Regions from separate parts of the Paraburkholderia lebeckiae genome, predicted to be linked through region 2. Evidence: predicted binding sites of a transcription regulator. Region 2 holds the regulator's gene; each other region holds the start of a gene.
The links. Region 2 encodes HrcA, which represses chaperone genes, less so after heat shock. Its sites were predicted from a motif close to TTAGCACTCNNNNNNNNNGAGTGCTAA; they were not measured.
Positions count from the first base shown of each region.

Region 1: groES (co-chaperone GroES) is a predicted target of HrcA. The motif match lies at 1,131-1,157, and genes of this name have one in related genera.
Region 3: rpoH (RNA polymerase sigma factor RpoH) is a predicted target of HrcA. The motif match lies at 3,886-3,912, and genes of this name have one in related genera.

Region 1 covers NZ_JACHDK010000009.1:89,370-97,104, forward strand. Annotated here, with positions in the region: gene HDG39_RS18935 (hypothetical protein) at 1-74, opposite strand, end outside; gene groES (co-chaperone GroES) at 1,230-1,520, shown strand; gene groL (chaperonin GroEL) at 1,574-3,214, shown strand; gene cysC (adenylyl-sulfate kinase) at 3,419-4,057, opposite strand; gene HDG39_RS18955 (chondroitin 4-O-sulfotransferase) at 4,084-5,067, opposite strand; gene HDG39_RS18960 (hydroxymethylpyrimidine/phosphomethylpyrimidine kinase) at 5,168-6,031, opposite strand; gene HDG39_RS18965 (rubredoxin) at 6,415-6,585, shown strand; gene HDG39_RS18970 (FimL-related protein) at 6,958-7,735, shown strand, end outside.
Region 2 covers NZ_JACHDK010000001.1:40,990-48,724, reverse strand. Annotated here, with positions in the region: gene HDG39_RS00260 (NAD kinase) at 1-362, opposite strand, end outside; gene hrcA (heat-inducible transcriptional repressor HrcA) at 573-1,592, shown strand; gene hemH (ferrochelatase) at 1,774-2,844, shown strand; gene HDG39_RS00245 (RNA-binding S4 domain-containing protein) at 2,853-3,260, shown strand; gene HDG39_RS00240 (hypothetical protein) at 3,232-3,393, opposite strand; gene grpE (nucleotide exchange factor GrpE) at 3,758-4,348, shown strand; gene dnaK (molecular chaperone DnaK) at 4,681-6,630, shown strand; gene dnaJ (molecular chaperone DnaJ) at 6,900-7,735, shown strand, end outside.
Region 3 covers NZ_JACHDK010000001.1:271,397-279,131, reverse strand. Annotated here, with positions in the region: gene cydB (cytochrome d ubiquinol oxidase subunit II) at 1-603, opposite strand, end outside; gene HDG39_RS01225 (cytochrome ubiquinol oxidase subunit I) at 638-2,230, opposite strand; gene cydP (cytochrome oxidase putative small subunit CydP) at 2,220-2,480, opposite strand; gene rpoH (RNA polymerase sigma factor RpoH) at 2,889-3,824, opposite strand; gene HDG39_RS01210 (acyloxyacyl hydrolase) at 4,178-4,750, shown strand; gene HDG39_RS01205 (nuclear transport factor 2 family protein) at 4,792-5,175, shown strand; partial or broken gene HDG39_RS01200 (hydroxymethylglutaryl-CoA lyase-like TIM-barrel protein) at 5,372-5,595, opposite strand; gene ybiB (DNA-binding protein YbiB) at 5,625-6,596, opposite strand; gene HDG39_RS01190 (fumarylacetoacetate hydrolase family protein) at 6,819-7,517, shown strand; gene maiA (maleylacetoacetate isomerase) at 7,552-7,735, shown strand, end outside.

The sequences.
Region 1 (7,735 bases), on a different contig from region 2:
TCGCTTCTTTTATTGGCAAGCAGGATCGCTACGAGAGGCTCGATCTCCGTCATCGCCTGTTGTTGAAGGTCCATAACCCGCATCCGAAAACGCAATGCGTGCATTTTCGCATGGGCATCATCGTCAATACTCGTCGTCGTCCCCATTGCCCGAGCGCGGCGGCGCGGACTGCTGGTCGCCGCGCATCATATTTCCAAGGCCGGGGAAATACACATCACATCGTTCGGCCACGGCGGCATATCTCCCCCCATCAATGGAGTCCGAGTTCGGCCTGCATGCGTGCGAGCCGCTCAATCGCACGCGGGATCGTCTCCATTGCCGCATTCAGCCCGCTCTGGGCGCTTGCATCGCCCGCCGAACGATTCCAGCAAACTATTGCATCCACCGGTTGAATCCGCAACACAGACCGGCCAGATTGATCAATCGCCATAGCGAAGACCCTGGCCGCCTCGGACCACTCCGCGGTTTCCTTCCTCGAGGTTTATTCAACGCCTGCCCGCACGCGTTGTCGTTCGCTCATGAGCCCGTGCTCGAGGGCAGGCATCGAATAAACCTAAACGACAAGAGACGATCGCCGTCTCGTACCGATGGCTCATCCGTGTGCGTACTTGGCACCGTTGAGCGCGCATACGATCGTGGGCGGCCGACTAGGGGGCGGCGTTCAAAGAATGCACGTCTTTCGGGCGGTCCAGTAAATTCCCTACTTTCGAGTCTAGCTACCTTCGAACACCCCCACTAAGGTGCTGTCAGACATGCAAACTGCATCACCTGTCAGAACTTTCTGCATCGGTTGCACCGGATAGCCGCGGTCGCATCATGTTTTTCGACTTCCAGAGCATGGATGAAGAGCGTGATCGACTCCGGGGGTTTACCCTGGATCGAATGCCAATCGTTACGTTTTGCGAGACGATTGTCGTCAGAAATCGCTCGGTAACCCAGCAGCGTGCGCAGCCTTGCAGCACGGCGACTCGGCTTATAAGTCATTGTTTTTACAGAGGGTGTGCCCTGTCGCGAAGTCCGGACGCAGGTCGCGAGTTCAAACTTAAGTGAACAAAGTTCAAAGTTAAGCGAATCTCGACACTTCGACCGCGTTCCCCGCTTCTTGAATTTGTCACTGCCCGTCCATATAATTAGCACTCGCTGCACGAGAGTGCTAACAACATCTCCGGTTGGCTCGGCCAGCCGGGTTTTTCTCAGCGTTCTTCAGTCTCAATCAGAGAGGAGTATGTATGAACCTTCGTCCTTTGCATGATCGCGTGATCGTCAAACGTCTGGATCAGGAAACCAAGACCGCGTCGGGCATCGTGATCCCCGAAGCCGCAGCGGAAAAGCCGGATCAAGGTGAAATCCTCGCAGTCGGCCCGGGCAAGCGCGACGACAAGGGCGCAGCCATTGCGCTCGACGTGAAGGTCGGCGACCGCGTCCTGTTCGGCAAGTACGCAGGCCAGACCGTCAAGGTCGACGGCAACGAACTGCTCGTGATGCGCGAAGAAGACATCATGGCCGTGGTCCAGAAGTAAGCGCAAGGTCGCTACTTCCCCGGTTATATCCAAAGTATTCAAGGAGTTAGAAGATGGCAGCTAAAGACGTCGTATTCGGTGATTCCGCCCGTGCCAAGATGGTCGAAGGCGTGAATATTCTCGCCAACGCCGTGAAGGTCACGCTGGGTCCGAAGGGCCGCAACGTGGTTCTCGAGCGCAGCTTCGGCGGCCCGACGGTCACCAAGGACGGTGTGTCGGTCGCTAAAGAGATCGAACTGAAAGACAAGCTCCAGAACATGGGCGCGCAAATGGTCAAGGAAGTCGCTTCCAAGACCAGCGACAACGCAGGCGACGGCACGACGACCGCTACGGTTCTCGCGCAATCGATCGTCCGCGAAGGCATGAAGTACGTCGCATCGGGCATGAACCCGATGGACCTGAAGCGCGGTATCGACAAGGCTGTTGCAGCTGCAATCGAAGAACTGCGCAAGATCAGCAAGCCGTGCACGACCAACAAGGAAATCGCCCAGGTTGGCGCGATCTCGGCGAACAGCGATTCGTCGATCGGCGAGCGCATCGCTGAAGCAATGGACAAGGTCGGCAAGGAAGGCGTGATCACCGTCGAAGACGGCAAGTCGCTGCAAGACGAGCTGGACGTCGTCGAAGGTATGCAATTCGACCGCGGCTACCTGTCGCCGTATTTCATCAACAACCCGGACAAGCAAGTCGCCGTGCTCGAGAACCCGTTCGTGCTGCTGCACGACAAGAAGGTGTCGAACATCCGTGATCTGCTGCCGGTGCTCGAGCAAGTCGCGAAGGCTGGCCGTCCGCTGCTGATCATCGCTGAAGACGTCGAAGGCGAAGCGCTCGCAACGCTGGTCGTCAACAACATCCGCGGCATCCTCAAGACCGTTGCCGTCAAGGCTCCGGGCTTCGGTGATCGTCGTAAGGCGATGTTGGAAGACATCGCGATCCTGACCGGCGGTCAGGTCATCGCTGAAGAAACCGGCCTCACGCTCGAGAAGGCAACGCTGGCTGAATTGGGCCAGGCGAAGCGCATCGAAGTGGGCAAGGAAAACACCACGATCATCGACGGCGCTGGCGAAGCCGCGAACATCGAAGCTCGCGTCAAGCAAGTGCGCACGCAGATCGAAGAAGCGACCTCGGACTACGACCGTGAAAAGCTGCAAGAACGCGTTGCCAAGCTGGCAGGCGGCGTTGCAGTGATCAAGGTCGGTGCTGCGACCGAAGTCGAAATGAAGGAAAAGAAGGCACGTGTCGAAGACGCACTGCACGCAACGCGCGCAGCTGTGGAAGAAGGCATCGTGGCTGGCGGCGGTGTCGCGCTGATCCGTGCACGTACGGCAATCGCTGGCCTGAAGGGCGCTAACGCCGATCAGGACGCAGGTATCAAGATCGTTCTGCGCGCCATGGAAGAGCCGCTGCGCCAGATCGTCGCCAACGGTGGCGAAGAAGCGAGTGTCGTCGTGGCAGCGGTTGCTGCTGGCAAGGGCAACTACGGCTACAACGCAGCGACCGGCGAGTACGTCGACCTGGTCGACGCAGGTGTCGTGGACCCGACGAAGGTGACGCGCACGGCGCTGCAAAACGCAGCTTCGGTTGCTGGCCTGCTGCTGACGACCGACGCAGCTGTCTGCGAACTGCCGAAGGAAGATGCTCCGATGCCTGGCGGCATGCCCGGCGGCATGGGCGGCATGGGCATGGACATGTAATTCCGCTCGGGTCTCGTGGTCCGGCCGCGTGGTTGAACCGCCGCGCGTCTGGATCACGGACGAGGCCCGGCTGGAAGTCCATGTGGGGAGCACGCCGCGAGGCGTTTCCCCAAACAAAAAAACCCGCTTATGCGGGTTTTTTTGTTTGGGGCCGGCGTTGCTGTGCTTGCTGGCGAGCGCTTCGGGACGCCCTTTTTGGCCGGATCAGGCGCCCGCGGCGTGAGCCGTGCGATGAGAGGATCTTCCGAGGCACTTTTCGCGCAGGTAGTGGAAGATCTGCGCGACGCTTTGCGCGGGGCTCAGCGTTCCCGTATCGACGTGCAGGTCGGGATCGATCGGCGCTTCATAGGGCGCTGATAAGCCGGTGAACGAGCTGATCTCGCCAGACCTCGCTTTCGCGTAAAGACCTTTGGGATCGCGGCTCGCGCAGGTGGCGAGCGAGGCGGACACGTAGGTTTCGACGAACTTGTCGGCTCCGATGATCGCGCGCGCCATCGCCCGATCTTCGCGTAGCGGCGAAATCAGCGCGGAAATCACGATCAGACCCGCGTCGTTCATCAATTGGGCGACGTGCGCGACCCGGCGGATGTTTTCGCGCCGGTCGTGGGGCTCGAATCCAAGGTCGCTCGCCAGACCGTGGCGGATGTTGTCGCCGTCGAGCACATAGCAGGCGTGACCGAGCGCGATCAGCTGCTCCTCGAGCGCGAACGCGAGCGTCGATTTGCCGGCGCCGGACAGGCCGGTCAGCCAGATCGTGGTGGGCATCTGATCGAACATGCGTATGCGGTCCTGCACCGCGATCTTGCCGTGGAAGCGTTGCACGAATTGGGGCGGCTCTTTCATGGATCGGTTCTCTTGGCTCTTCTGGCTCATTCGCAGTGCCAGCCTTGCCGCCACGTGCCGGCGTTGTGCAGGCTTTCGGTGGAATTGGCAATGGTAACGCGAAAGCCTTCCGGAAAATCGTTCGGCAGTGGAATCGAAAATCCGCTGTATGCGCTCGGATAGCCGGTGCTCGCCACATCGGGCCGCGGCTCACCGCTGCAGCCGGTCGCGACGATCCGCGTGCCGACCCGCACCTCGAGCGGTACCTGCCGCTGCGGCTCGCTCAGGTTGACGGCCCGGCTGCACACTACGCCGTCGCGCACCGCGTCGACAAAATCGTCGAACAGGTCGGCGGGCGGACGCCGCCGGCTTTGCGCGAACTCCAGATAGGTGTCGATCGGCGCGAGATCGAAGCGGCCGATCACTTCATGCACGCGCGACAGGAATGAGCCATCGATGCCGAAATACGTTGAGTTATAGAAGTGCGGATTCTCGAGCTGATCTATTTCGGACTGAATCACACGAACCACATCGAGCGCATTCGAAAAGACGCTGCCCGTTTCTTTCGCATAGGCTTCGACGATTCGATTCGCATCGCGGAACAGCTCGTAATCAAGGCTATTGTCGTCGATGAACTTTTGTCTTGCTGCTTCGCTTATGTGAGCTTTGCCTTTCGGCGCGCCATGGGTGCGATTCGATTCGAAACAGAACGGTAATTTCAACCCCGTCGAACCGCACAGCCGCAATAAGAATTCGCTCATGTCCTCGCAGACGCCGACGGTACCGATCTGTTCGCGCAAATGGATTTGCGCCACGGCGAGGCTCGCTTCGTTGACCGCCGGCTCGCCGCTCAGCATCTGAACGAACAGGTTCCTGCCGCCGAGCGATTCGCTGACCCACTCGTCGAGCGACAGTACGCCTTGCAGCGCCAGGGCCTCGGTCGCCGACACGCTGACGCCGCGCGTGATCTGGCCGTTCTTGCCGTTCGCCGTATCCCCAGTAGTGCGAGATCTGGCGCGCGAGCGGATCACGCAGGATCGTCGAATGGAAAGTTGCGCCAATCGCGAAATTCGCATGAATGAAAAAAACGGCTGACAGCGGGTTTTCAGTCGATGCCGACGAATGGCGAGGTCAGTGCCGCGCTTCCCCCGGCGCCGCGCCCTTGCCTTGCGCGGGCGGTGTTTCGTCTTCATCGCTGCTGCGCGCCCAGAAGAAGCGATCGGGCGTGTACGCCCCCATGCCGGGCCGGAACGCATTGCGCACTGCCTGATACAGATACTCCTGGCTTTCGCGCACCGCTTCCGCGGGCTCCTGGCCGTTGGCGAGAAGCGCGGCGATTGCGGAGCCGAGCGTATCGGTCAGGCCCGTCAACCGATGCGGCGCGCGGTCCCACATGTCCTGACGCAACTGGCCGTCCTCGCTGAAGAGTGTGTTGACGAGCCGATGCGTGCCGGTTTCGGTCGACAGAATGTACTCGCAGCCCTGCGACAGCAGATGCGAGATCGCCGCGTCGAGGCTCGGCGCCTCCGCGTCGCCGTCGGGCTGCGCGAGCGCGAGCAGCGTCGCCGAGTCGGCGACCAGCAGCGTGGTTTGCGGCGCGAGCAGATCGGCGATCGCTTCGCGCAGTTCGTCGGCGGCGAGCACGTGTTCGTCGTCGAGCGTGAAGTCGGGGGCGAGGATCAGCGGGATGTCGTCGTAGTCGGCGACAACTTCCGCGATCGCGCTGACCACTTCGGCGCGCGTGCACGCGCCGACCTTGAATGCGGCGATCGGCATGTCCTCGAGCAGCATGCGCGCCTGCGTCGCGACGACGTCCGGGTCGAGCCCGGTGACTTCGTCGCAATTCGCCGAGTCGCGCACGGTATAGCCCGTGAGCACGGAAACGCCGTGGCAGCCCATGCTGGCAAGTGTCAACAGGTCCGCCTGCAGGCCGGAGCCGCCGGTGGGGTCGGAGAGACCGAAGGTGAGGACGATCGGAGGCGTGTCGCTGGGCATGAAAATGGATAAAGAAAGCAGGATTTCAGCGCGCAATGCGCAATTGGCTCAATTATGCGGCCTAAACCGTTGAGAGGGCGTTTTTTCGCGCGGCGGGGATCGCCAGAGGCTGGCTCGCGGCCCGCTGACGAGCGGCCGGCGGGGAATGCTTTGAGGTTGCCACGCTAGCGCCGCGAGCTTGCCGAGGGGGCCCTCTATCGCGCTGCCGGGTGTCCCCACCGCCGTGCGGAATGACGCCGCGAGCGTCGTCCGCACGGCGCGCGGGCGCACCGCCGAAGCCCGGTCCACGCTACGATTGCGCGTTTTCGATTGCTAGGCATGGGGGCGGCAACACGGTACCATCATGGCTCCCGCCTCCACGGACTCAATGACGCGACAAAAGAATGGAATATCAAAGCTGGATGTGCCTGATTTGCGGCTGGATTTACGACGAAGAGGCTGGCTTGCCCGACGAAGGCATTGCGCCGGGCACGCGCTGGGAAGACGTGCCCATCAACTGGACGTGTCCGGAGTGCGGAGCGCGCAAGGAAGACTTCGAAATGGTCCAGATCTGAAGTTCGGCAAGCCGCCGTCAGCCGGTCGGTCGTTCGAGTCGCTTGATCATTGTTCCGGCGTCGCGGTTTGATGGGCTCGTGCGACACGCCGGAAGCTTCGGCCCCCAAACCGGGTCCCGAGATTCGGTCCCGAACCTGAACCCTGAGCTTCGATCCCGAAAAGTCAGCGGCGTCATCCGCCGCGCAATTGCTGCAATCGCTTGATGCGTCCGGCGCGCCCGGCGCCTGTCTGAGCGCGCCGGCGCGGAACATCGCCGGTCGCGTCGTGTCGCAACGGTAGTCTGTCATTGTCCTGTCGCCGGTTCGCGCGGTGGCCGCTCACTCAGCATGCGGCGCGAAGCGACGGCCCCGTCAGCTTCGTGTCGCCTGCCCATGACTCTTCGATCCGCAGCACCCGTTTCCATCGATGCACTGCCGAACCCGCGCGGCGGTGCGGTCCGCCCTGCGGAACTCGCGCTCGCCGAGGCGTCGCTCGCGTTCGAGCAGCGCGACGAGAGCGGTGCCGCGCTGCTGCGCGCGTCGCATGCATTGCGCACGGCGGGCTGGCTCAGCGCGCAGCGTTTCACCGACGCCCTCGTGCGGCTCTCGCCGCTCGCGAGCGGCGAGCCAGCCGAAGCGGAAAGCGCGCGGCCAGTGTTCGGCGCGGCGCTGCGCGACTTCCGCGCGGCGCTCGAGCGTCACAATCTGCGCGAGCTCAGTTGCTCGCCGACTCTGTTCAACCACTACCGCGAGCTGTGCGCGCAACTCATCGAACCCACGCCGGGCTCCGCCGTCGCGTTCGAAGACCTCGCGCTGTGCGCGCGGCCAGTGCCGCCGGCTTCGCTGCACGCGCAATCGGCCGATCAGCTTGCCCATTTGCGGGCGCGCTACGAGCGCGCGTTGCTGCCGGTGCTGCGCTCGCAGGCCGACACAGGCAGCGCGGTGGCGCTTGCGGTCACGAACGCCGCGCTCGACGAGCTCGACGCCGTGTTCACCGAACTCGCCGGCCCCGATCCCTATGACTTCTGGCGGCTCGCGCGCGCCTGCGCGAAGGCGCTGCGCGCGCGCGGCCACGCAATCCGCGATATCGAGGCGCGGCGCTTCTACGCGCGCTGCAACCTGGCGCTCGCCGATCACGCGCGCGGCATCGAGCGCGCGCCGCGTTCGCTGG
Region 2 (7,735 bases):
CCGGACAGCATCTGCGGCACGATCTCGCGCATGTCGGAGATCGGAATGTCCGTGATGAAGCCGAGGCGCCCGTGGTTGATGCCGATCAAGGGCGTGCGATACGGCGCGAGCTGGCGGCCGATGCCGAGCATCGTGCCGTCGCCGCCGAGCACCACGGCGACGTCGGCGCGCGCGCCGATCTCGGCGAGACGCAGCGCCGGATAGTCGGTCACGCCGATTTCGGCGGCGGTGTCGGCTTCGAACACGACTTCGAGGCCGAGCTTTGCGATGCACGCGGCGAGCGCGGTCAGCGGCTCGCCGATGCCTGGCGTATTGCTGCGCCCGACGAGCGCGACGGTCTTGAACTGGCTGGTCACTTGCATGCCGGCATTACACCATAGGTAGGGCCTGAAAAGAACCGCCGACCAACCCGGTTGTGGGGCGGCGCACGCAGGGCGTCTGCGTATGTCGCGATTATCGTTAGAATGGTGAAGACCTGATGACGTGCGAGCCTGCTGACGGCGGCGCATTCGCCGGGAGCGGGCGCCGCGGGCGCTCGCGGCTGCGGTGCCATTGAGCTAAAATTTTTCGTCATGCTAGATCCTCGCGCACAAACCCTCCTCAAAACGCTGATTGAGCGCTACATCGCCGAAGGTCAGCCGGTCGGCTCGCGCACGCTGTCACGCTATTCGGGCCTCGAACTGAGTCCGGCCACGATCCGCAACGTGATGTCGGACCTCGAGGATCTGGGGCTCGTGATCAGTCCGCATACGTCGGCAGGGCGCATTCCGACGCCACGCGGCTACCGCCTGTTCGTCGACACGATGCTGACGGTCGAATCCGCCGCCGACGAGGAGGCGGTGACGCGCACCGTCAAGACCACGCTGCAGGTGGGCGAGCCGCAGAAGATCGTCGCCGCGGCGGCGAGCGTGCTGTCAAATCTGTCGCAGTTCGCCGGCGTCGTGCTCACGCCGCGTCGCAGCCACGTGTTCAAGCAGATCGAATTCATGCGCCTGTCCGATCAGCGCATTCTGCTGATCATCGTGACGCCCGAAGGCGACGTGCAAAACCGCATCCTCGCCACCCAGCGCGACTTTTCGCCTTCGCAGCTGGTGGAAGCCTCCAATTACATCAACGCGCACTTCGCGGGCCTCTCGTTCGACGAGGTGCGCCGGCGCCTGCGCGAGGAAATCGACGAGCTGCGTGGCGACATGACCTCGCTGATGCACGCGGCCGTCACCGCGAGCACCGACGAATCCGACACCGGCGAGACCGTGTTGATCTCGGGCGAGCGCAATCTGCTCGAAGTCGCCGATCTTTCGTCGGACATGGCGCGCCTGCGCAAGCTGTTCGATGTGTTCGACCAGAAGACCAGCCTCCTTCAGTTGCTCGACGTGTCGAGTCACGCGGCGGGCGTGCAAATATTCATTGGCGGCGAATCGAATCTGGTACCGATCGAGGAAATGAGCGTCGTCACCGCGCCGTACGAGGTGAACGGCAAGATCGTCGGCACGCTCGGTGTGATCGGACCGACCCGCATGGCCTACAACCGCGTGATTCCGATCGTGGACATAACCGCGCGGCTGTTGTCCATGACGCTCAGCCAGCAGTAGTCCTCGGGCTCCGCGGAACTGGCGTCATCGCAGTCCGTGGCGACCATGATGCGCGAACGCGCGGCGTCTGCCAATCGTCCGAATGGCCAGGGGTCTCTGGCGGCGCCGGGCAGAACCCGCGCCGCTATAATGAATCTCCATTGAATCGACTCGCCGCATGATGCGGTGATTTCTGCTACCTATGCGCTTCGACCTCGAGCGGCCTTCGCAGAACGCCACGTCGCATCGCGTCGCCGTGTTGCTGATCAATCTCGGCACGCCCGACGCGCCGACACCGCGCGCGGTGCGCCGTTACCTCGCGCAGTTCCTGTCCGATCCTCGCGTGGTCGAAATTCCGGCGCTGCTGTGGCAGCTCATTCTGCGTCTGCTGATTCTGCCGTTTCGCGGCCGCAGCTCTGCGAAAAAGTATGCGGCGGTGTGGATGCCCGAGGGCTCACCGCTGCGCGTCCACACCGAAAAGCAGGTCGAAGGCCTGCGCCATCTGCTGCAACTGAACGACTACACGGTGCTGGTCGACTACGCGATGCGCTACGGCACGCCCGGCATTCCGGCGATGCTGAACCAGCTGAAGCTCGCGGGCGCCGAGCGGGTGTTGCTGATGCCGATGTATCCGCAGTATTCGGCGTCGACCACTGCGACCGCGTTCGACGAAGCCTTTTCCGCGCTCAAGCGCATGCGCAACCAGCCGGAAATCCGCACCGTGCGCCAGTACGCCGATCACCCGGCGTACATCGCGGCGCTCGCCGCACAGGTGCACCACTACTGGCATCTGCACGGCCGCCCCGATTTCGCGGCGGGCGACAAGCTCGTGCTCAGTTTCCACGGCGTGCCCAAGCGCACGCTCGACCTCGGCGACCCGTACCACGAGCAATGCCAGCAGACCGGCGCGCTGCTGATGCAGGCGCTCGATTTGACGCCGGTCGAATGCCGCATCACGTTCCAGTCGCGCTTCGGCAAGGCCGAATGGCTGCAGCCCTACACGGCGCCAACGTTGAAGGAGCTCGGCGCGGCAGGCGTGCGGCGTGCTGACGTGTTTTGCCCGGGTTTCACCGCCGACTGCCTCGAAACGATCGAGGAAATCGGCATGGAAGTGCGCGACGAATTTCTGCAGGCGGGTGGCAAGGAGTTTCACCGGATCGCCTGTCTGAACGCGTCGCACCCGTGGGTTGCCGCGCTTGGCGAAATCATTGCGCAGCATCTGCAGGGCTGGCCCGTGCAGGCGGTGCCGGTGCCGCACACGACAGGAGCTTGAATACGCAGATGAACTACCGCATTTCAACCGAACCGGGCGCGAAACTGCGCATCGACAAATGGCTGTGGGCCGCGCGCTTCTTCAAGACGCGTTCGCTGGCCGCGGAGGCGGTCGACAAGGGGCGGGTGCGTATCGGCGGCGTGGCCGTGAAGCCGGCGAAGGACGTGCGTGTCGGCGATCTGGTCGAAATCGAGATCGAGCGCTACGTGTGGCAGGTGGAAGTGCTGGGCGTATGCGACGTACGCGGTCCGGCGAGCGTCGCGCAGACGCTTTATGTGGAAACCGCGCAGAGCAAGGCGAAGCGGCAGGTCGAGCAGGAGCGGCGCAAGGTGTACCACGAGCCGGCCGCCGCGCTGCACGGCCGACCGACCAAACGCGACCGGCGCACTATCGACAGATTTTCAGGTGGGGATTGAAAAACTGTTCCACGGTGGCGTGTGCGCCGCCGTACTCGGTGGTGTGGTCGTTGACCGCACCGGACATGCAGATGGTCGTGGTGCCCGCGATCAGTACCAGTGCGACCACCCCGATTGCAAAGGTCAGTTTCACGGTACTCCCCTTGATGGGCTGAAACAGGCTTTCGGAACGACTGTCAGGTGTCGGTAAGGCTTACGTCAGATTAGGGTTAACGTGGCTTGCCGCTCCATGACTGGAGAATAGGTCAGTTGCGGGCCGCACTCAATCTCTATCTGATTGCGCCACGTTGAGGCTTGTTACGGCGCATTTCGCCTGCACGTCGGTGGTGCGAAAAATCCCTCGGACCGCTTGAAACGGCTTTTTGAGGCCCCATCTGGAGTCCGGTCTGGCGGATCGTCGCGAAGACGCGTGTCGCGATTTTGCAAAGCATGAATCGTACTGTGTCGGAACGGCTTGCACCGCCTTTGGCTTTTACTTTTTAACGACTTTCAGCGACATGGAAAACACGCAAGAGAACCCGACGAGCCAGAATCCCCCGCCCGCCGACGAAGCCGCGCGCCAGGCCGCCGAGGCGGCCGAGGCCGCTGCTCAACAGCCGGACACCGGCGCCCCCGCGGAACCGGCCCAGGGTGCCGCCGCCGAGCAGGCGCTGGCCGACGCTCAGGCGAAGATCGCCGAGTTGCAGGAAAGCTTCCTGCGCGCGAAGGCCGAAACCGAAAACGTGCGCCGTCGCGCTCAGGAAGACGTCGCCAGGGCGCACAAGTTTGCGATCGAGAGCTTCGCCGAGCATCTGCTACCAGTGGTCGACAGTCTCGAGGCGGCCGTCGCCCATTCGTCCGACGACTTGCAGAAGGTCCGCGAAGGCGTCGAGCTCACGCTGCGGCAGTTGAGCGGCGCGCTCGAGAAGGGTCGCGTCGTGGCGATCAATCCGGTCGGCGAAAAGTTCGACCCGCATCGCCATCAGGCCATTTCGATGGTGCCGGCCGACCAGGAGCCGAATACCGTCGTCGCGGTGCTGCAAAAGGGTTTCGTGATCGCGGATCGCGTGCTGCGTCCCGCGCTCGTGACCGTCGCGGCGCCGAAGTAATCACGTCGACACTCGCTCCGGGCGTGTGCGCCGGTGGCGTCTGCTGCGTCGCTTCGCATCGCTACGTGCCGCAAAGGTCCCATCGATTCAGGCACTTCCGGCGAACCACGCCGGGGGCGCCGCGCAGACTGACGGAGCGGGCTCGCAGCGAAGATTCGGGCGCCTAGCCCCATGATTGAAAAAAATTAAAGACCGCATCGCAAAAGAGGTCTTGAAAACGATGTGGCCGCACTTATTTTGAGTGCAGGTATGAATTGAGAGCGGATCGTCCCGCCGCCAGATGGGCCAACCGGGCGCTTCCCGCAGCGATCAAAGTCAGGAGATTTGTAAAAATGGGCAAAATCATCGGTATCGACCTCGGCACGACCAACTCGTGCGTGGCGATCATGGAAGGCAACTCGGTCAAGGTCATCGAGAACTCGGAAGGCGCGCGCACCACGCCGTCGATCATCGCTTACATGGATGACAGCGAGATCCTGGTCGGCGCGCCGGCCAAGCGTCAGTCGGTCACGAACCCGAAGAACACGCTGTTCGCGGTCAAGCGCCTGATCGGCCGCCGCTTCGAAGAGAAGGAAGTGCAGAAGGACATCGGCCTGATGCCCTACAAGATCATCAAGGCCGACAACGGTGACGCATGGGTCGAAGTGCGCGACCAGAAGCTCGCGCCGCCGCAAATCTCCGCCGAAGTCCTGCGCAAGATGAAGAAGACCGCTGAGGACTACCTTGGCGAGACCGTCACGGAAGCCGTGATCACGGTGCCGGCGTACTTCAACGACAGCCAGCGTCAGGCAACCAAGGACGCCGGCCGCATCGCCGGTCTCGAAGTCAAGCGGATCATCAACGAACCGACCGCCGCGGCTCTCGCGTTCGGTCTGGACAAGGCCGAAAAGGGCGATCGCAAGATCGCGGTGTACGACCTGGGCGGCGGCACGTTCGACGTGTCGATCATCGAAATCGCGGACGTCGACGGTGAAATGCAGTTCGAAGTGCTGTCCACGAACGGCGATACGTTCCTCGGCGGCGAAGACTTCGACCAGCGCATCATCGACTACATCATCGGCGAGTTCAAGAAGGAGCAGGGCGTCGATCTGTCGAAAGACGTGCTCGCGCTGCAGCGCCTGAAGGAATCGGCTGAAAAGGCCAAGATCGAACTGTCGTCGAGCCAGCAGACCGAAATCAACCTGCCGTACATCACGGCGGACGCATCGGGTCCGAAGCACCTGAACCTGAAGATCACGCGCGCCAAGCTGGAAGCGCTGGTCGAAGACCTGATCGAACGCACCATCGAGCCGTGCCGTGTCGCGATCAAGGATGCGGGCGTGAAGGTCGGCGAAGTCGACGACGTGATCCTGGTCGGCGGTATGACCCGTATGCCGAAGGTGCAGGAAAAGGTGAAGGAGTTCTTCGGCAAGGATCCGCGCCGTGACGTGAACCCGGACGAAGCCGTGGCCGTTGGTGCCGCGATCCAGGGCCAGGTTCTGTCGGGCGACCGCAAGGACGTTCTGCTGCTCGACGTGACCCCGTTGTCGCTCGGCATCGAAACGCTCGGCGGCGTGATGACTAAGATGATCAACAAGAACACCACGATCCCGACCAAGCACGCGCAGGTCTACTCGACGGCTGATGATAATCAAGGCGCCGTGACGATCAAGGTGTTCCAGGGCGAACGCGAAATGGCAGCTGGCAACAAGCTGCTCGGCGAGTTCAACCTTGAAGGCATTCCGCCGGCACCGCGCGGCGTGCCGCAGATCGAAGTGAGTTTCGACATCGACGCGAACGGCATTCTGCACGTCGGCGCGAAGGACAAGGCGACCGGCAAGGAGAACCGCATCACGATCAAGGCGAACTCGGGTCTGTCCGAAGCCGAAATCGAGAAGATGGTGAAGGACGCCGAAGCGAATGCGGAAGAAGATCACAAGCTGCGTGAGCTGGCCGACGCCCGCAACCAGGGTGACGCGCTCGTCCACAGCACGAAGAAGGCGCTGACCGAGTACGGCGACAAGCTCGAAGCTGGCGAGAAGGACAAGATCGAAGCTGCGTTGAAGGACCTCGAAGACACGCTGAAGAGCAACTCGAGCGACAAAGCCGCGATCGAAGCGAAGATCGAAGCGGTGGCCACGGCCTCGCAGAAGATGGGCGAGAAGATGTACGCCGACATGCAGGCTGCGCAAGGTGCCGAAGCGGCGGCGGGTGCGGCGGGCGGTGCCGGTGCATCGGCGGGTGCGAGCCAGCAGGCCGACGATGTGGTCGACGCTGACTTCAAGGAAGTGAAGAAAGACTAAAGCCAGGTCGGCATCCGACCGTAAAGCCGTGCACAGCGATGTGCACGGCCCGGCTGCACAAGATTGGCGCCCATGGGGCGCCTCGAGTGCAAGAGCGGTTTTCGCGCCTGGCGAGCCTTTTTGGGGCTCTCCGGGCACGTTTGTTTTATGGAGGGCGTTGTTTTGAACCGTGCCCTGGCGCGGCGCAGACAGCGGCCGGACGAGTCGTGAGACTCCACAGCATTCACAAGGAGCTACCGCGTCGCTTTGCGCGGCGGCGTTGAACCGATATGGCGAAACGGGATTACTACGAGGTTCTGGGCGTCGCAAAGAACGCGAGCGACGACGAAATCAAGAAGGCTTATCGCAAGCTCGCGATGAAGCACCACCCCGACCGCAATCCGGGCCACAAGGATGCGGAAGAGCATTTCAAGGAGGTGAAGGAAGCCTATGAAATGCTGTCGGATTCGCAAAAGCGCGCCGCGTACGATCAGTACGGTCACGCGGGCGTCGATCCGAACATGGGTGGGGCCGGCGCGCAAGGTTTCGGCGGCTTTGCCGATGCATTCGGCGACATCTTCGGCGACATCTTCGGCCAGGCGGCCGGCGGCGGCGCACGCGGAGGCGGCCGCGCGGGCCCGCAGGTGTATCGCGGCGCCGATCTGCGCTACAGCATGGAAATCACGCTCGAACAGGCCGCGCACGGCTACGACACGCAGATTCGCGTGCCGAGCTGGGTTTCGTGCGAAGTCTGCCATGGCTCGGGCGCGAAGCCGGGCACCAAGCCGGAAACCTGCCCGACCTGTAGCGGCTCGGGTTCGGTGCGCATGTCGCAGGGCTTCTTCAGCATCCAGCAGACTTGCCCGAAGTGCCACGGCACCGGCACCTACATCCCTGAGCCGTGCAATCACTGCCACGGCGCGGGTAAGGTGAAGGAAACCAAGACGCTCGAAGTGAAGATCCCGGCCGGTATCGACGACGGCATGCGCATCCGCTCGGCCGGCAACGGCGAGCCGGGCATCAACGGCGGTCCGTCGGGCGATCTGTACGTCGAGATTCATATCAAGCAGCACTCGGTGTTCGAGCGTGACGGCGACGATCTGCATTGCCAGATGCCGATCCCGTT
Region 3 (7,735 bases), 230 kb from region 2:
CTTCGATGCGCGCTCGTGAACCACGCCATCGGTCTTCCACTTGACGAACGCGGCGCCGTGCGCGGCCAGCATCGCCACGCTGACGAGTCCCGTCAGCAGCGCGAACGGATTGAGCAGGCCGAAGAAGCTGCCGTGATAGGTGACGCGCAGATCGGTATCGAACGAAAACGGCACGCCTTGCAGCAGATTGCCGAACGCGACACCGAACACCAGCGCCGGCACGAAGCCGCCGATGAAGAGGCCCCAGTCCCACGCGTTGCGCCAGCGCGGATCCTCGCGCTTGCCGCGATAGTCGAAGCCGACCGGGCGGAAGAACAGAGCGAACAGCACGAGCAGCATCGCGAAGTAGAAGCCTGAGAAGGATGCCGCGTAGGCGAGCGGCCACGCGGCGAACATCGCGGCGGCCGCGGTCACGAACCAGACCTGGTTGCCTTCCCACGTCGCGCCGACCGTGTTCACGACGATGCGTCGCTCGGAGTCAGTGCTGGCGATGAACGGCAGCAGGATCGCCGCGCCCATGTCGAAGCCGTCGGTGAGCGCGAAGGCGATCAGCAGTACGCCTATCAATACCCACCAGATCAGTCTGAGAGCTGCGTAGTCCATATGGGTTTCTCCTTCGGGGCGGTGCAGCGGTGCGTCATGCGGCCGTGTTCGACAGTGGCTGCGTCACCGGTTGTCCGTTCTCGTGGTGATAGCGGCCCGTATGCAGCGACGAAGGGCCGAGCCGCGCGTACTTGAACATCAGCATGATCTCGATGACGAACAGCCCCGTGTAGAACAGCACGAAGCCGCCGATGCTCAGATACAGATCGCGCGGCGTCAGCGTCGACGCGGCCAGGTTGGTCGGCAGAATGCCCGCGATGCTCCACGGCTGGCGGCCCATTTCCGCGACGATCCAGCCGAGCTCGGCGGCGAGCCACGGCAGCGGAATCGCGATGACCGCCCAGCGCAGAAACCAGCGGCGCTTTTCGAGCAGCAACGTGCGCTGCGCGCAGAACCAGAAGGCGAGCACGAAGGTGGCGAGGAACAGCAGGCCAAGGCCGACCATCGTGCGGAACGAGAAGAACAGTGGCAACACCGGCGGGACCGTGCTTCTTGCCGCCGCGGCGATCTGGTCTGGCGTCGCGTCGATGACGTTCGGCGTGAACCGCTTGAGCAGCAGGGCGTAGCCGAGATCGTCCTTGTACTTGTCGAACTCCGCATGCGCCTCGTCGCTGGAGTCGCCGCCCTTTAACCGCTGCAACGCCGAATAGGCGAGCATGCCGTCCTTGATGCGACCTTCGTTTTGGGCGATCAGGTCGCGCAGGCCGACCACGGGTTCGTCGAGCGAGCGGGTCGCGATAATGCCGAGCGCGTACGGCACACGGATCGCATAGTCGGTGCGTTGCTCTTTCTGATTGGGGATGCCAAATATCGTGAACGGTGCCGGCGCGGGCGCGGTCTCCCATTCGGATTCGATCGCGGCGAGCTTGATCTGCTGGACTTCACCGGTGCGATAGCCGGATTCGTCGCCCAGCACGATCACGCACAGCGCCGACGCGAGGCCGAAGCCGGCCGCGATCGCGAACGAGCGCAGCGCGAACTCGGTGTCGCGGCGCTTCAACAGATACCACGACGACACGCCGAGTACGAACATCGCCGCGGTCACATATCCAGCTGATACCGTGTGCACGAACTTGACCTGTGCAACCGGGTTGAAGATCACCGAGCCGATGCTGTCGAGCTCCATGCGCATCGTCTGATAGTTGAACTTCGCGCCGACCGGATTGTTCATCCAGCCGTTGGCAATCAGAATCCACAGCGCCGACAGGTTCGAACCGAGCGCGACACAGAACGTGACGATCAGATGCTGGATTTTTGACAATCTGTTCCAGCCGAAAAAGAACAGACCGACGAACGTCGATTCGAGGAAGAACGCCATCAGCCCTTCGACGGCGAGCGGCACGCCGAAAATGTCGCCGACGTAATGCGAGTAATAAGCCCAGTTGGTGCCGAACTGAAACTCGAGCGTGAGGCCGGTCGCGACGCCCATTGCAAAGTTGATGCCGAACAGCTTGCCCCAGAACTGCGTCATGTCCTTGTAGATCTGCTTGCCGGTCATCACGTAGACCGATTCCATGATGACGAGCAACCAGGCGAGACCGAGCGTGAGCGGCACGAACAGAAAGTGATAAAGCGCCGTGATGGCGAACTGGAATCGCGACAGTTCTACGACTTCGCTAACGGGCATGTTGATCACCTCGAGACGGATGCGGGGCGGGCACCGACAGCAGCGCCTGCGCGACCTGTTCAGGCGGCAGCATCATGTGCTGCGCCTGTGGATGATTGAAGAATGTGTACTTGAGCGCCATCAGTAGGACGAACTTGATGGCGAGGATGATGGCGATATCGCGCGCCAGCGTTGGACCGCGCACCCACCTGGTGAATCGGCCGCGCAAGCGCGACCGGACAGTGCTGCTGCGATTGAGGGCTATGGTCATGATCGGTCGAAGACGACTTCACGCCGATGAGTCCGGCTGGATCCAGACCGCCCTGGCCGTCAGGCAGTCTGGCGAATGCATGCCGATTGCAGGAAGTGAACCTCGCGCGCTCAGGTTTAGCCATGCGGCAACACGTCGCGAAACTTGCCGCGTCTGTGCAGTATTGCTACCGGACTTGCGATACGTCAAGAAAGGCTTACCGGCCTCGACAGGCCGGCTTGCGGGTAGGCCGACGCGAAGGGCGGCCGCGGGGACGCAAGAAAGGGCGAAAAGAATGAAAAAGCCCCGCCGTCTTGCGAGGGCGGGGCTTGAGCGCGATGGTCGCTAAATGGCGCGACCGATTAACGCGTGTCGTTTTTACCGATGTCATGGGCGGGACACAATTGACGCGCCCATGGCTTCGACGCTTTACGCGTATTCGGTCAGCGCGCCGCGCATCTTCTTCATCGCGCTGGCTTCGATCTGGCGGATACGTTCGGCCGACACACCGAACTCGTCGGCCAGCTCGTGCAACGTGGAGCCACCCGAGCCGTCGTCGGCCACCTTCAGCCAGCGCGCTTCGATGATGCGGCGGCTGCGCGGATCGAGCGCGTCGAGCGCGCTTGCGATGCCGTCGCTTTGCAGCCGGTCGCGCTGACGCGAAGCCAGCACGGCTGTCGGTTCGCTATGCGAGTCGGCCAGATAGGCGATCGGCGCGTACGACTCTTCACCGTCTTCGACCTGACCTTCGAGCGCGATATCGCCGCCCGACAGACGCGTTTCCATCTCCGCGACCTCTTCGCGCTTCACGTTCAGCTCCTTCGCGAGACCGTCGATCTCGTCCGGCGTGAACGCGCCAAGCCCCTGCTTGTGGCTGCGCAGGTTGAAGAACAGCTTGCGCTGCGCCTTGGTGGTGGCGACCTTCACCATGCGCCAGTTGCGCAGGATGTACTCGTGGATCTCGGCCTTGATCCAGTGCATCGCGTACGACACGAGGCGCACGTTTTGCTCTGGATCGAAGCGCTTGACCGCTTTCATCAGGCCGATGTTGCCTTCCTGGATCAGGTCGGCGTGCGGCAACCCGTAACCGAGGTAGTTACGCGCGATGGACACGACGAGTCGCAGGTGCGACAGCACCAGGCGGCGCGCGGCCTCCAGATTGTCGTGTTCGCGCAATTCGGTGGCGAACTGGCGTTCTTCCGCCGGCGTCAGCATCGGAATCCGGTTGACCGCCTGGATGTAGGCGTCGATGTTGCCCAGTTGACCGGACAGCAGCGAGGAATGCGAGAGCGCCAGTGCACCTGCCGGAGCGGCCTTAGCCGACGACGGGCTCAAAGTACTCGGAAGGGTCATTGCATGGCTCACGTGTGAAGCTCCTTTGGAATCAGACAATAGCGTACTCAGTAAACGACTCCAGCGATGGATGTTAGCACTCAGATCTGCCGAGTGCTAATACTTAGAGGTCGCAGGGGCATCCGAGTTCCAGAAAAACCTATTGAGTTTCAACCTTTGATAGCCATCATACGCTCTATTTGCCTTGTGCGTTGGACCTGTACAAAGTACCGTAGTTAGCCATTGCTGACTAATTATTGACTGATATTGCCAAGATTAAAAGAGAATAGTTGCTTATCGTTGACATTATCTGGGAGATACTTGCTCAAGAATTTGTCCTTGAAATAAAGGGAGCCCTCGCTTAACACTCGGCAGCATGGGGGCGGATGAACAAGGAAAATCTTGTGGTGCGTGGGCTTACTCTAAAAGGCACGTTTGCCGTTCTGCTCGTTCTGCTATTGGGCGCGGCGGGCGCGTCCCAAGCTGGGCAGTTCGGCGTGCAGGTGGCCGCCGGCGTCGGCGATCATCACGTCAGGGCGCTCGATCTCGGCGCGGTCTGGGATCCAAACCTGACCTGGTGGCAGATCGGCGACTGGCATTTCGCGCTGATCGGCGAGGCGCACGTCGCTTGGTGGCACACCAATGAAGGAAACGTTCACGACAACATCGGCGAGATCGGCGTGACGCCGGTGATCCGCTTCATCAGGTCGTCGGGTTCGGTGCGGCCATTCATCGAGGTGGGTGCCGGCGTCCGGCTGCTGACCAGCCCGCGTATTTCTTCCGACTTCACGTTGGGCATCGCGTTCCAGTTCGCCGAGATGGCGGGCGTCGGGCTGCAGTTCGGCGCTCGTGAGCAGTATGTCGCCGGCTACCGCTTCCAGCATGTCTCCAATGGCGGTATCAAAGAGCCGAATCCTGGTATAAATTTCAGCCAGCTATATTTGCAATATCACTTCTGACCGTGGCCGCCTGCGGCTCGCGGTGTTCGAGGGGCTCTGCAATGGCGGCAAAGATGATCGAAGCGATTCGCGGGCTCGAGCGAGAGCGTTTTCGCGCGATGGTCGATGGCGATGGGCAGTCGCTCGACACGCTGCTCGCGGACAACGTGAGCTACGTCCATACGAATGGCAAGCGCGAGACGAAACGGCAGTTCATCGACGGGATCACCGCGGGGCGCCGTCGTTATCGGCAAATCGAGGTGCAGTCGCAGGATGTCTTGCCGGCCGGGCGTGAGACCTACGTCGTCACGGGCCGCGCGCTGATCGAGATGGAGGCGAACAACGGCGCGCTCCTGTTTCCGATTGCCTATACCGCGATTCACACGCACGAAGACGGGCAGTGGCGACTGATCGCGTGGCAGGCGACGCGTTGCGCGCTCGAGTGAGATTTTCATCGCGCGGGCGAGCCTCGTGAGCGCGTCTCCGGCGGCAGCGGAATGCGGGTGTGCACTCCGCTGCCGCAGACTCGAGGCCCAACGCGATTCACACGGTCGCGCATTCGCCAGCTTTGTCGCGGCTGTTTGCGCCGTGCTCGTCTACATCGGCATCCGTGTCGCGCGCCTCGCACGGGCCGCGCATCGCCACTTCTGCCGCATTCGGATGCCGCGCCGCCACCGGAAGCCGTGTGCACCGTTCCGCCACGCGCCTGATCTCGCGAGATCCGAGAAATCCAGACCGCTATCGATACCTATCGCGTCGAGATTCATCGCGACTGTGACGAGATCGACGTTGCCGGTGCGCTCGCCATTGCCGAACAGACAGCCTTCGATGCGATCCACGCCCGCCAGCAGCGCGAACTGCGCGGCGCGTGCGTTGGCCTGTCAACCCGCGGCCGTCAGGCCGCCGTCTTCGCGATATCGACGATCAGCTCGACCTGCCGCTCGATCGCGCCAGGCACCGGCGCTTCGCCGCGCAGCACGGCGTCGATCCAGGCGGCCGTGGTCGCCGCGTCGCGCGCTTCGGGCAGCTCGACTTCGGGCGCATCGGGCGACGAGCGCGAGTGCGGCAGCCGCGTCTCGCAGATGCCGTCATGCAGCCAGTCGACCTGCACCTGGCGGCGCGTATCGGCGACCGCCTCGCCTTCGGTGCCGCGCGCGAGCAGCGCACCGCCGACGGCCGCATCGGGATGCGTGACGAACAGCTGAGCGAGACTGTCGCGATATGGCGGATGCGTGTAGTTCACGAGCCGCAATCCCGCGGGCGCGAATGGCTGCAGCAGCTTCACGAGCGTATGCGTCGAATTGCGCACGCCCATGCGCCGGCGCAGCGCCAGCAGGCGCGCGAGCTTGGGCGCCAGTACCTCGATCGAGGCGAACGCGACGCGGCGCTCCGCAAGTGCAGTTTCGATCTGCGTGTGCGACTGCGCATGGGCGATGCGCAGATGTGTGAAGATTTCCGCGCTCGTCACCCGACCCGGATCCTCGGTGACGCCGTGCACCAGCACCGGCACGCCTTCGCGGGCGAGCAGCAGCGCGAGCAGCGGCACGAGGTTCGGCTGCTTGCGCGCGCCGTTGTACGACGGAATCGACACCGGCCGAAACGCGCCGTGCGGCAGCCGCACCGGCTCGAACGATGTATGCGCGGCGGCCAGCATCGCGGCGAGTTCGTCGGCGGTTTCGCCTTTCACGCGATACGCGAGCAGCACCGCGCCGAGTTCGAGATCGTCGACGCGGCCGTCGAGCATCGCGGTGTAGAGCGAGCGCGTGTCGTCGGCGGTCAGCGCGCGGGCGCCATTCGGGCCGCGGCCGATTTCCTTGATGAATCGGGCCCAGGGGAAGGGGGAAGTGGTATCGGTGGAGTTGGTCATCGTGCGCAAGAGGCGGGTGGCGTGCCGCGCCTGGCGGTTCGCTACGCCATTCGGGGAACAGTTCGGTGTGAGTATCGCATCTATGGCGAGCGGGCGAACAGCAACGAAGCGGGCACGCAGTGGCGCGCGACGGGCCGCCTGACGCGCACCCGCGCCGTGCCGCGCGTTACACTCGATGTTTCTCGCCGCCTCGGCGGCGCACATCGGAAAACGGAGAACGGGATGAGTTACGTATTTGCACCCGCACCGCAGGTCGCGGTGCCGGTCGTGGGGTCGAGCGAGCAGTTCGCGGTGCGCCGCATCTACTGCGTGGGGCGCAACTACGAGGCGCACGCGCGGGAAATGGGCCACGACCCGGACCGCGAGCCGCCGTTCTTCTTCACGAAGCCGGCCGATGCGATCGTGTACGTCGCGCCGGGCACGACCGGCGAATTCCCGTATCCGTCGCAGACCGGGAACGTCCATTTCGAAATGGAAATGGTCGCGGCGATCGGCGAGGGCGGCAGAGACATCCCCGTCGACCGCGCGCTCGACCACGTCTACGGTTACGCGCTCGGTCTCGACATGACGCGCCGCGACCTGCAAGGCGAAGCGAAGAAGATGGGTCGTCCGTGGGATACCGCCAAGGGCTTCGATCACTCGGCGCCGCTCGGCCCGATCCATCCGGCTTCGACGGTTGGTCACATCGGCAAGGGCGAGATCTGGCTGTCGGTGAATGGCGAGGACAAGCAGCGCGCGGATGTGTCGCAGCTGATCTGGTCGGTGGCCGAGACGATCGCGTATCTGTCGACGCTGTTCGAACTGCGGCCTGGCGACCTGATTTTCACCGGCACGCCGGAAGGCGTCGGCGCCGTCGCGAAGGGTGACCTGATGAAGGGCGGCGTGGACGGGCTCGGCGAGTTCAGCGTGCGCGTCGTCTGAGACGGCTTGCGTGCAGGTGGAGGAGGCAGACAACATGAAGCTCTACAGCTATTTCCGTAGCTCGGCGTCGTATCGCGTGCGCATCGCGATGAACGTGAAGAACCTGTCGTACGACTACGTACCCGTGCACCTCGTGCGCGAAGGCGGCGAGCAGCTGAAGCCCGAGTATCGCAAGATCAACCCCGACTGCATCGTGCCGACGCTCGCCGTCGACAGTC